Regions from separate parts of the Salinivibrio sp. PR919 genome, predicted to be linked through region 3. Evidence: riboswitches for the same ligand, from Rfam matches in the RefSeq annotation. Region 3 holds a riboswitch; each other region holds the start of a gene.
The links. A riboswitch is a leader RNA that binds a small molecule or an ion and turns the genes downstream of it on or off. The one in region 3 is predicted to bind thiamine pyrophosphate.
Positions count from the first base shown of each region.

Region 1 (4,294 bases), on a different contig from region 3:
AAGCTGATCGGTTAGCGTACACGCATGCCCACTCCCGGCGCGAATCTTCTCCACCAGCTGAGTAATATCTTGCGTAGCGGTGGAGGTGCGTTCGGCGAGGTTACGGACTTCATCAGCCACCACGGCGAATCCCCTCCCTTGCTCGCCAGCTCGGGCTGCCTCAATCGCCGCATTCAGGGCCAACAGATTGGTTTGGTCAGCCACATCGCGAATCAAGTTCACAATGCCACTGACTTCCTGTGCGTGTTGGTCAAGAGCACGAATTGCTTCCGACGATTGCTGACATTGCGCGGATAATGACTGCACATGGCGAGCAAGATCATTGACTTGTTCGGCACATGACGCCGCCTGATGGCTCACCTCCGTCACACGCTCTTTTTCACCATTAATAGTTTCTGCCAGAGTCGCCAGCGAAGATTGGGTCGAGGTAATCGAATCACCAAAATGGCACAGGTTAGCGTCGATCGCTTTACCGGTTTGGCGTTTTTTCTGTACCACGGCCAGCTCCGATTCTAACGCCGCCTTTTCGCTGTGCAGCGCGTCTATCTGGGCATTGACTTGCTCCAGTTTTAGCTGTAATTCAGTACGTTTTTGTTGTTCTTGTTCGAGTTGACGACGAGATGTAAACACGCGAAGCCCTCCGAGTTGTTAATATACATATTGTACGCCTTATACATACGCATGTGCTTGTAATCGATTAAACTGTGATCCTCTCAACGCCAATGCGTTGATTTACACTGTAAACCCATAAAAAATCCCTTCATACTGGCGTTTCCATAGCGAATGAGCGAGACACTATGACCTTTTGGTTGCTTTTTAAACGTTGGATTATCAGCCACTTCGCCCATTTAAACGGGCGTATTCTCGGATTGGTCGTACTCGCCTACGGCATCATTGGCTGGCTGCTTTTACAATCAGCGGGTGAAACTGAGATGACTCAGTCACTCAGTCGCTACATCTATTACTTAGTGGTCACCGCCTCTACCGTGGGGTATGGCGATTACTCGCCCGCCACCGAAGCAGGACAGTGGATTACCGCCTTTTGGATCATTCCCGGTGGACTCGGTCTGTTTGCGGTGGTGATTGGGCATGTGACCAGTGCCTTGGTGGATTATTGGCGACGTGGATTACAAGGAAAACGGAGTCTTACTGTGAAAAATCATATTTTAGTTTTGGGGTGGAACGGCCAGCGTACCATTCAGTTAATCCGTTTATTGCAAAGCGGTATTCATGGCGAGCGCCCGATCGTGCTTTGTGTCCGTCCTGAAATGGAAAATCCGCTGCCTGGCGAGGTAGAGTTTGTGCGCGTGACCAGCTTTACTGATGCCGAGGGCATCGCGCGCGCCGGCATCGACAGTGCCGCGAGTATTATTATCGATAACCCAGAAGACGATATCACGCTTTCTGCGGCGCTGTTCTGCGCTCACAAAAACCCTTCTGCCCATTTACTCGCGTATTTTCAAGATGATGCACTCAGCCAAATATTGAAGCAGCACTATCCGCACGCTGAATGTGTGCCGTCTGTGTCGGTGGAAATGCTGGCAAAAGCGGCCGTTGATCCCGGTTCAAGCCAATTACATCACGAGCTATTGAGCACGGCTCAAGGGATGACCCAATACTGTGCCCGCTACCCCACCGATGCGAGTGCAACCGATGTCGGCACCTTGTTTAATCAATTAAAGCATGAGTATGATGCAACCTTAATTGGTCTCGACAAAGGCGATGGGATCACTCTGAACCCTCGCCTACACACTGAAGTGGCACCGGGCGATCGCATCTTTTATATCGCCGCCGAGCGTTTACCACATTGGTCTGCCGCCTAACGGACGCGTCCAACGCATCTTTGCTGTTTTCTTTTCGATGCCGCTGCCCCACTTGGGTTGCAGCGGATCGTTTCCATCTCGTCTCAGGGCAATTCCGCGACAGCATGCTCTGCTGGCGACAGACACAAATTATCAGGGTAAGCGTAAAAATGATGCACCGGCCCAGCACCTCTTCCGACCGTTAGCTGCTGACTATGCGCTAAGGCCTCCGTCAAATACTGCTTAGCCGCTCGCCCGGCCTCGATAGGCGTCATCCCTTGGGCATAAAACGAGGCGATTGCAGCAGACAGTGAACATCCGGTGCCATGGGTGTTGGTAGTTTCAATGCGGCGTGCGCGCAAGGTTTGACAGGTATCTCGGCTAATCCACATATCGACGCTTTCAGGGGCGTGATGTAAATGGCCCCCTTTGAGCATCACGTAAGGACAGCCTAGATGGCGAAGTGCCGGCACCAGCTCATGCATTTGCTCTATAGAGGTAGGCACAGGCCGACCGGTTAAGCGAGCGGCCTCCGGCAAGTTGGGAGTGAGCACCGTTGCTCGCGGAATAAGCTCTTCAATCAACGCCCTCATGGCCTGCTCGTCGAGCAAAGGGTCGCCGCTGGTCGCGACCATTACGGGATCTAAAATCACCGGTAAGTGTGGCGACCGTGCCAGCACAGCAGCGACTTCACGAATAATCGCTTGATTGGCCAGCATACCGATTTTCACCGCACGCACCGGCATGTCGTATAACACTGCATCTAATTGGGCGCGCACAAAATCGGGCTCAACCGCCAAGACGGCCTCGACACCGCAGGTATTTTGCGCGGTTAGCGCAGTGATCACCGAGCACGCATAGCCGCCGGTCGCTGAAATCGCTTTAATGTCGGCTTGAATGCCCGCGCCACCACCGCTGTCTGAGCCGGCAATGGTGAGAATAACAGGTGGAGATAGGTTCATATTGGCCCCTTAATCATCAGGGGCGGAAGGAGACAAAATGAGGCAGTATGCGTCACTTTGTGCGCTGATCGTGTCAGTTCCCTCCGCCAGTGCTAACTGGATCAGGTTCTACGGGTCCTGCTTTCGCAGTCTCAGCAATTACTTGCTCCCCGACTAACTGTGTTCAGGATATGCATCCTACGGATAAAGCGCAAGCCTCATCTCTAATCCGATGATGACCACGGCTATCCAGACACGGGCGCACTGATAGCCGTCGCTGGGCATTCACATCCGGTTTGCAGAAGCTGTTCAAACTGTTCTGACCCCAGCGGTTTGGCATACAAGAAGCCTTGCGCTTGGTCACAGCCAATACGCTGCAAAATCTGTTGCTGGCCAACTTCTTCCACGCCTTCGGCCACCACACCGTGGCCGAACCCATGCGCTAGGTCGATCACGCTGCCAACAAGGTGTTTGTCACTGGCGTTGGATGCAAGGTCTTGAATAAAGCTACGATCAAGCTTCACCCAATCCACAGGAAGCTGTTTCAAATAGCTCAATGAACTGTAGCCTGTGCCAAAATCATCAAGCGCAATGTGCATCCCCGCATCACGGAGCTGTTGTAACTCTTTAAGCGCCACCGACATATGTCGAATTAATGCCGATTCAGTAACCTCAAGCTGAATGATTTGGGTGGGTACTTCCAGCGCTTGGCAGCGGGCAAGAATGCTGTCGGCAAAACCGTGGCGAAGTTGCTGGGAAGAGACATTGATGGCTAAGTGAAACGCCTCGGGCAAGGTGTATTGCTCTCGCCAACGGACCAGCGCGCGCAACGCCATAGAAAAAACTGCATCGCCGAGTTGGATCATATCGGCACTTCGCTCGGCAATGGGAATAAACTCGGCCGGGCTGATCGCTCCCAGTTGCGGATGACGCCAACGCAATAACGCCTCAGCGCCTACCATGGTGCCAGTATTGAGATCCCATTTGGGCTGAAAGACCAAAGACAACCCTCCTTGTTCAAGAGCCGGGCTAAGTCCATTGCGGATCATATGCTCACGTTGCGATTGCGCATCCAACTCTTGGCGATAATGACCCACTTCGGTGTCATCGGTCGGGATGGCTAGAATCGCTTGGCGAAAGAGTTGCTCCACATCGTGATGCTCCCCTTCCGCTTGAGCTATTCCCACATGGCAGTGCATCGACATCAAACGGCCATCAAGGGTGTGATGCCCGCTCAATAATCGACACATCCGCTTGGCAAGTGCGTCAATGGCGGTGATATCTCCTTCCACTAACATCACCAAACGTGTGTTGTCCCAGACACCAATACGCCGACCTCTTGCGACCGAGCTACTAGCCAACAGCCCTGCAAGGTGCTTATACAGCGCTTCTGTCATTAAGTGGCCTTGATGCTGTGTTACCGCCTCCATCCCATCCAACGCTATCATAAACACGGTCACCATCCCCTTTGCGAGTTGACGTTCAGCCGCATCCACCAGCGCACGTCGATTGGGTAGATTGGTTAGGGGATCGGTTAAAGACAAGGTACGT
Region 1 is NZ_MUFL01000048.1:20,545-24,838, reverse strand. It holds partial or broken gene BZG83_RS17160 (methyl-accepting chemotaxis protein) at 1-306, opposite strand, end outside; gene BZG83_RS10340 (potassium channel family protein) at 798-1,823, shown strand; gene thiD (bifunctional hydroxymethylpyrimidine kinase/phosphomethylpyrimidine kinase) at 1,907-2,764, opposite strand; TPP riboswitch at 2,826-2,926, opposite strand; gene BZG83_RS10330 (putative bifunctional diguanylate cyclase/phosphodiesterase) at 2,989-4,294, opposite strand, start outside.
Region 1: another riboswitch for thiamine pyrophosphate. It lies ahead of thiD (bifunctional hydroxymethylpyrimidine kinase/phosphomethylpyrimidine kinase); the one in region 3 lies ahead of thiC (phosphomethylpyrimidine synthase ThiC).

Region 2 (4,294 bases), on a different contig from region 3:
CCCGCCTTTTTGGCATAACACAACACTTTAACCACTAAAACGCTGCTCAAGCAGCGTTTTTTTATGGCCATGAAAGCAAACATGGCGCAAGCTGGTCTAGGATATAAACAAGATACGCTCGCGATTGAGGAAGCGGTATGCGAACACGGATCACGCTCATTTTTTGGTTACTCGTTGCTTTTCCAGCCTTGGCCGCCCCGAAAGCCGATTATTGGGCAATGTGGGATGCGCACAACCCCGCCAGCCAAGCCACGTTTACCCATCACAGCTGGCAAGTATTACTCGATAAATATTTACAGCCTCAAGGACAGCACACCTTATTTAACTACGCAGCCGTCACCGAGGCCGATAAAGCGACTCTCGATCATTACATTAGCATGCTCACCGCGCGCGACCCGCGCACCTTGACCAAAGACGAACAATACGCGTACTGGGTTAATCTCTACAATTCAGTCACCGTAAAGCTAATTTTGGATGCGTATCCAGTCCGTTCGATCACCAAACTCGGTGGCCTGTTTAGCTTTGGACCTTGGGATGATGAGGTGGTCACGGTGGCAGGAGAGCCGCTTACCTTGAATGATATTGAGCACCGTATTCTGCGCCCGCTCTGGCAAGATCCGCGTACCCATTATGCGGTCAATTGTGCCAGCCTTGGCTGTCCGAACCTACAGCCACAAGCCTTTCAAGCCGACACCTTAGAGGCACAATTAGAACAAGCCGCCTATACCTTTATTAACAGTGATAAAGGCGTGAGTCAGCAAGGCGGTCAGTGGCAGCTTTCTTCTATCTATGAGTGGTTTGAGGCCGATTTTGGCGGCAGTGAACAAGGAGTAATCACCCATATCAATCAATACCGCGATATCAAACTTCCCGAGGATGCACGCTTAGACTATGACTACGACTGGGCGCTTAACCGAACCGCTGACTAAAAGGCTTGGTTAACCCTAAGCCAATCAGTACAATGGCTTCGTACTCATTGGGGAGCCTCTTGGCTGAGATTGCGCACCGCGCTAAACCCATCGAACCTGATCCAGCTAACACTGGCGTAGGGATTGAGACTTGATGATGTCATCAACCAGCCTCAACACCCACGCCCAACTTAGGAGCGTGCTGTGAAAGTCATTACGTCTGTTTTAACCGTACTTTCTTTGTCTCTGTTATCGCTTGGCGCCCGCGCCGCCGACCCGCTGACTGTCTATACCTACGACTCGTTTATCGCCGATTGGGGCGCAGGGCCAAAAATTAAAGCCGCCTTCGAGAAACGCTGTAATTGTAAGGTCGAGTTTGTGTCCCTTGAAGACGGCGCAGCCTTGCTAAACCGCATGCGGATTGAAGGCAGTAACACCAGCGCCGATATCGTGTTGGGTATAGACACCAATTTAATGAAAGAAGCGGAGCGGAGCGGCATTGTCGCCGAGCACGCGGTGAATACGGAGCGCCTACAGGTACCCGGCGGTTGGGATAATCCCTACTTTATCCCCTACGATTACGGCTACTTTGCCTTCGTGTACGACACCACGCGCCTGCTCGATCCGCCCAAGAGCTTGAAAGCCTTGATTGAAGATCGTGATGACATCAGTGTGATTTACCAAGATCCCCGTGTCTCCACCGTTGGCCAAGGCTTAATGCTTTGGATCCAGAAAGTCTACGGCGATAAAAGCCAGCAAGCATGGCGTGATCTCGCGGATAACACCATTACCGTGACCAAAGGCTGGACCGAAGCGTACAACATGTTCCTGAACAAGGAAGCGGACATGGTGCTCTCTTACACCACATCACCGGCTTACCATTTGGTTGCCGATGATGATGACCGCTTTGCCGCCGCGACGTTTGAAGAGGGCCACTATATGCAGATTGAAGTGGCCGCAAAATCAGCCTACACCGACCAGCCAGAACTGGCCGATGCGTTTTTGCAGTTTATGCTCAGCGATGAAGCGCAGTCGATCATTCCCCTTACGCAATGGATGTACCCTGTTACTGATATCACGTTACCGGATGCCTTCTATACCTTGAGTAAGCCAGAAAAAAGCTTGATTTATCAACCCGATGAAGTGATGGGCAACCGTCAACAATGGGTGCGTGACTGGCAAACGGCGTTGGTTGAATAATCGTCATGCTCAACCCTTCACGCACTTGGCCGGGCAGTCTCGCGGCCAGTCTCGTCGTGCTTTTAATTGGCAGCGCTCTTTGGGCGCTGTTCTCTCACAGCCAAGATCTTAACCTTCAGGCACTATGGCAAGATGCCTACCTTCGTCACGTCACCGTATTTAGCTTCAAGCAAGCCATTTTATCAGTGATCCTCAGTGTGGGATTGGCGATTCCTGTTGCCCACGCCCTGTCGCGTCGCGAGTTTGCGGGTAAGCGTTGGTTGTTGAAACTGTTTGCCATGACCTTAGTGCTGCCTGTGCTGATTGGGGTATTTGGCTTGGTAGCCATTTTTGGTCGCAGCGGATTGCTCGCCGACACCCTACAACATTTTGATCTTTCTATGCCATTTTCCATTTATGGATTGAGCGGCATTTTGCTGGCACACGTGTTTTTCAACTTACCATTTTCCGCCCAGATCATGGTGCAAGCACTCGAGGGGATCCCCGCCGATCAACGCCGCTTAGCGACTCAATTGGGCTTAGGTGGCTGGCAGCGTTTTCGTCACCTTGAATGGCCTTATCTTCGCCAAAGTTTGCCCCATATCGTCGGGCTGGTGTTTATGCTCTGCTTTACCAGTTTTGCCACCGTCATGGCGCTTGGAGGCGGCCCCAAAGCCACCACCATAGAGTTGGCCATTTACCAAGCCATTCGCTTTGACTTTGATTTGCAAACCGGCGCGGCATTAGCGCTGTGGCAGATGATGCTGTGCGGCACCATTGCGTTTGTAGTGCAAACATTCACACGCGCGGTGCCGAATACACCCAGTGAAGTATTACCATTGCCGCATGCCCTCGATAGCCGAGCGGCGAAATGCTGGGATCTGCTCTGGATAACCTTGGTCTTGCTTCTCGTATTGCCGCCACTGGGTGTAGTGCTGTATCGCGGGCTCAACCCGAGTGCGCTCACTGTCCTTGCCGATACAGCGTTATGGCAAGCCACCATGCACTCATTGTGGGTGGCCACCGGCGCGAGCGCCATTGCATTTGTGTTGGCAATTGCAGTGATCTTAGCCAGTCGTCACTGGCGATTTCATGGTCAAAAAAAACGAGCCGATGGTATTGAAACGCTGGGGGCCATGATTTTGGTCGTGCCAAGTATCGTATTAAGCACTGGACTGTTTTTGCTGTTTCGCCAATTTAGCGATGTCTTTAGCCTCGCCTTGTGGTTGGTGATGGGGGTCAATGCGCTGATGGCCTTACCGTATTTGATTAAGGTGCTCAGTGCCCCTGCCTATCAAGTGGCGCAATCTTATCATGCACTCTGTGCCACCCTAGGCGTGCGCGGGGTTACCCGCTTGCGCTTAATTGAATGGCAGTGCTTACGCCGCCCAATAGCACGTGGCCTCGCGGTCAGTTTTGTCCTCTCGATGGGCGATCTCAGCGCCATCTCTTTATTTGGTAGCCAACACTTTCAAACACTGCCTTTGTATCTATTTCGTCTGATGGGCAGTTATCAAATGGATGCGGGCGCCGCGGCGGCCATGCTGTTATTAGCGACCAGTTTAGGCAGCTACGCTCTGATCATCCGCCTCGTCCAATGGAGACACGCATGCTAACCCTTTCCAATATCACGTATCGCTACCAGCAAGCGTGGATGCACTTCGACGCCCACATTGCGCCGGGAGAGATTGTTGCTGTACTCGGCCCAAGCGGCGCAGGGAAAAGTACCTTACTCTCTCTGATTGCAGGATTAATTGCTCCTGATAGTGGCGAGATTTTGATTGCAGGTAAGCCAGTCACTACCGCGCCGGCTCACCAGCGCCCACTCTCCATCCTGTTTCAAGAGCATAATGTCTTCACCCACTTATCGGTGTTTGACAACATGGCGATTGGACTTTCGCCTTCACTCAAGCTCAGTCACGCACAAAAAGAGAGCGTGAGAAGCGCCGCGGATGCGGTGGGGCTGACACCTTATTTAGATCGTTTACCCGGCGCATTGTCCGGCGGGCAGCGCCAGCGGATTGCACTCGGACGAAGTATTGCACGTCAACAGCCTCTGTTATTACTTGATGAGCCTTTTTCAGCCCTTGATCCTGCGTTGAAAAAAGACATGTTAGCCTTGGTGAAACGGACCGCCCACGCGCAAGGTACAACCGTTTTGATGGTGACCCATCACCCCGACGATGCGAAAGCCATTGCCTCACGTT
Region 2 is NZ_MUFL01000082.1:744-5,037, forward strand. It holds gene leuD (3-isopropylmalate dehydratase small subunit) at 1-18, shown strand, start outside; gene BZG83_RS13605 (DUF547 domain-containing protein) at 138-929, shown strand; TPP riboswitch at 968-1,069, shown strand; gene thiB (thiamine ABC transporter substrate binding subunit) at 1,122-2,108, shown strand; gene thiP (thiamine/thiamine pyrophosphate ABC transporter permease) at 2,114-3,703, shown strand; gene thiQ (thiamine ABC transporter ATP-binding protein) at 3,697-4,294, shown strand, end outside.
Region 2: another riboswitch for thiamine pyrophosphate. It lies ahead of thiB (thiamine ABC transporter substrate binding subunit); the one in region 3 lies ahead of thiC (phosphomethylpyrimidine synthase ThiC).

Region 3 (4,294 bases):
TAGCGGCTAGCGACGCGGCTTTATCGGTGCCGATTTGCGCCTCCCGATACGCCACCTGACGCGCCAAGTTAGATAGCTCAATGTGGTCCGAGTCAGCAATCGCTAACTTACCCACGCCAGCGCCTGCAAGATAGAGGCCCGCGGTGGTTCCAAGCCCACCGGCACCGACCATTAACACGCGCGCCTTGCTAAGTGCCTGCTGCCCGCACTCTCCAACCTCCGGCAGCATGATTTGCCGGCTATAACGCAGGTATTCACTGTCCGATAGCATCACGCCCTCCTTGTTGTCTTGATGGATTAAGACAGCGATTAAATGCGTCAATGAGCGCCGCTAAATCAGGCGCTTGCGTCACGGCACGGACCACCGCAATGGCGTCCACGCCAGTGCGCCAAACGTCAGGAGCACGGTTGAGATCAATACCGCCAATCGCCACCGTCGGGAAGCGGCCATCCACAGTCGCTACCTGCTGCGCTAACGCAGAAATGCCTTGCGGCGGCTCGGCGAGCTGTTTGGTGGTAGTGGGAAAAATATGGCCGATGGCGAGATAACTGGGCGAGAGCGCAATCGCTGCAGCAAGTTGTTCGGGACTGCGTGTCGATACGCCAAGGCGCACGCCTTGTCGTGCGAGCAGGTCAAGATCCGCCTCTTGTATGTCTTGCTGGCCCAGATGAACGCCATAGGCGCCAGCCTCAAGCGCGAGCTGCCAGTGATCGTTGATAAACACCTGGGCATGGTGCGCGCGGCCCAACGCCACCGCACGCTGTACCCAATCCGCCAATTGAGGATGCCCCGGCTGCTTCACACGCAGTTGCACGGTTTTCACCCCCAAGCAAAGCAAGCGTTCGAGCAAATCCACATCGTCTACCACCGGATATAATGGGCCTATACCTTCAGACATAGATGCAAACGGGGTCAGGCTCATGACTCCACCTTATCGCTGTCCGCTACCTCAGCGCCTTGTGGTAACGAATGATGGGATTTTTGCAGGTAGAGCTCACTGCCCTTTGCTCGAAACTCTTGCGATTTTTGCTGCATGCCTGCTAACGGGTCTTCCAGCATGGTGACATCAATCGCTTCGCCCGCAGCGGCATAGCCATTTTCTTTGGCATAATCGCGGACTTCTTGGCTGATCTTCATAGAGCAGAATTTTGGCCCACACATGGAGCAAAAATGCGCGACCTTGCCCGACTCTTGAGGCAGTGTTTCATCGTGATAAGCACGCGCCGTCACTGGATCTAATGCAAGGTTAAACTGATCTTCCCAGCGAAATTCAAAGCGCGCTTTGGAAATGGCGTTATCTCGCACCTGCGCGCCCGGATGTCCTTTGGCTAAGTCGGCGGCGTGCGCACACAACTTGTAAGTGATAAGCCCAGTTTTAACATCCTCTTTATTGGGCAGACCCAGATGTTCTTTGGGCGTGACATAGCAAAGCATCGCACACCCAAACCAGCCAATCATCGCCGCACCAATCCCGGAGGTGATGTGGTCGTAACCAGGCGCGATATCGGTAGTCAGCGGGCCTAAAGTATAAAAGGGCGCTTCGTGGCAATGGGTGAGCTGCTCGTCCATATTCTCTTTGATCATGTGCATGGGCACATGGCCGGGGCCTTCAATCATCACCTGCACATCGTATTCCCATGCCACCTTGGTTAGCTCGCCCAGGGTACGTAACTCACTGAACTGGGCTTCGTCGTTCGCGTCAGCTACTGAGCCTGGGCGCAATCCATCGCCTAACGACAGCGATACATCATACGCGGCACAAATCTCGCAGATTTCACGAAAATGGGTATAGAGGAAGCTTTCTTGATGATGCGCCAAGCACCATTTGGCGATAATCGACCCGCCACGCGAGACAATCCCAGTCACGCGATTGGCAGTCATGGGCACATAGTGCAAACGCACCCCAGCGTGAATGGTAAAGTAGTCGACCCCTTGCTCGGCTTGCTCTATCAAGGTATCGCGCATCACTTCCCAAGTCAGGTCTTCGGCAATGCCATTCACTTTCTCAAGCGCCTGATACATAGGCACAGTGCCAATCGGGACTGGGCTATTACGTAAAATCCACTCGCGGGTTTCGTGGATATTGCGTCCGGTCGATAAATCCATCACCGTATCCGCGCCCCAACGGGTCGCCCACACCAGTTTTTCAGTTTCTTCTTCAATGGAGGAGCTCACCGCCGAGTTACCAATATTAGCATTCACTTTCACCAGAAAGTTACGCCCAATGATCATCGGCTCCGCTTCTGGGTGGTTAATGTTGGCCGGAATAATCGCACGCCCTTCAGCAACTTCTTGGCGCACAAATTCGGGAGTGATGTTTGAGGGTAAATGCGCGCCAAAGCTTTCTCCTGGGTGCTGGCGGTTTAGCTGCTCTTCACGATACTGCTGACGTCCCATATTTTCCCGGATAGCGATAAATTCCATCTCTGGGGTGATAATGCCTTGGCGTGCGTAGTGAAGTTGGGTCACACATTGGTTAGGTTTTGCCCGACGGATAGACGGTAAGGCACTAAAGCGAAGATCATCCAAGGTTTCATCACTAAGGCGAGTCTGCGCATAGTCTGAGCTCACTGCATCAAGGAACTCTGTATCGGCACGCTCATCAATCCATGCTTTGCGCACTGGCGCTAAGCCTTGGTAAATATCGATAGCACTCTGTGGGTCAGTATAAGGCCCTGATGTGTCATAAACCCGAATGGACTCATTGGCCTCGTACTGCGGATTGTCTTTACTGCCACCCACAAAGGTCGGAGACAAATGGATTTCTCGCATCCCTACGCGAATATCGGGTCGCGATCCCTCGACATAGACTTTTTCCGAGTTGGGGTAGGTTTGCGCAGAGAGAGAATCGATAAAGGATTTGGCCTCAAGACGGGCCTGTTTACGGGTCGACATAGCATTACTCCGGTGTTCATTATGGGAATTAATGCTTGCCGGAAAACGCTGAATTGAGATGTGAGCAAACTGGCAGACGCGTACGGTCTGTGATCTGATGCATCTCTTGTTCCCTTCGCTGGTACTAACCAGATCAGGTTCAACGGATCCCACTTAACGTGGTCTCAGCCAATTGGCACTCCGACAAGTTCAACGCCAGTATAAGAAATCACCGCCGCAACAACAAGCGACGTACTAGCATGTTTTTACCTACCCAGTAATGCGTCCTAGCAGCCAAGCCCCCATCGCGGCCGCTCCTAAGCATAACGCAAGGTTGAGACCCACGTTTAACAAGGCTTTCACCGTCTCACCATGTTGAAAAAGAAGCAAGGTATCCACTGAAAAGGTCGAGAAGGTGGTGAACGCGCCCAAAAAGCCAATAGCAATCAGTTGACGCCAAGGCACTGGGGCAATCAGTTCTTGGCTCATCGCCGCTAAAAAGACACCCATCGCTAATGATCCCAGCACATTAACCATTAGGGTGCCGTAGGGAAATCCTCGACCAAACACCGCGACGCTCCACTCTGAAACTAAAAAACGCGAAGACGCCCCTAATGCGCCACCAAGTCCTACCCACAATATGCTTACCACAGGGTGCTCCTTTCGATTGGTAAAAAGTCATCATACCGCGACATGTGAACAAGAAACAGGAGGAAGAAAAAGGGAAAAGGATCAAGGGTGCTAGAAGCATAATGAGTCACATACAAAAAAAGCACCGACGATGCCGATGCTTTGATATTTGGCAGGGGTAGAGGAATTCGACCGGGCTGGCGACCCAGCCCCCAACACGCTTTTGTGTAGATTGCATGTTCACATCTACCCTTAATCGGATTACGAGAACCTTGATGATTCACATACAAAAAAAGCACCGACGATGTCGGTGCTTTGATGTTTGGCAGGGGTAGAGGGATTCGACCGGGCTGGCGACCCAGCCCCCAACACGCTTTTTTGTCGTTTGCATGTTCTCATCTATCTCTTATCGGATTACGAGAAGCTTGATGATTCACATACAAAAAAGCACCGACGATGTCGATGCTTTGATGTTTGGCAGGGGTAGAGGGATTCGACCGGGCTGGCGACCCAGCCCCCAACACGCTTTTTTGTCGTTTGTATGTTCACACCTACCCTTAATCGGCTTACGAGAAGCTTGATGATTCACATACAAAAAAGCACCGACGATGTCGATGCTTTGGTATTTGGCAGGGGTAGAGGGATTCGAACCCCCAACACGCGGATTTGGAATCCGCTGCTCTGCCAATTGGAGCTATACCCCTGTAGATAGGTGCCTATTGTAGCGATCCCGCGACAAATTACCACCACCAATTACTCTTCAGACGTTTGATCGCTTATTTATAAAGC
Region 3 is NZ_MUFL01000016.1:48,176-52,469, forward strand. It holds gene BZG83_RS04905 (HesA/MoeB/ThiF family protein) at 1-271, opposite strand, end outside; gene thiE (thiamine phosphate synthase) at 255-923, opposite strand; gene thiC (phosphomethylpyrimidine synthase ThiC) at 920-2,896, opposite strand; TPP riboswitch at 2,990-3,089, opposite strand; gene crcB (fluoride efflux transporter CrcB) at 3,146-3,526, opposite strand; tRNA gene BZG83_RS04925 (tRNA-Trp) at 4,133-4,209, opposite strand.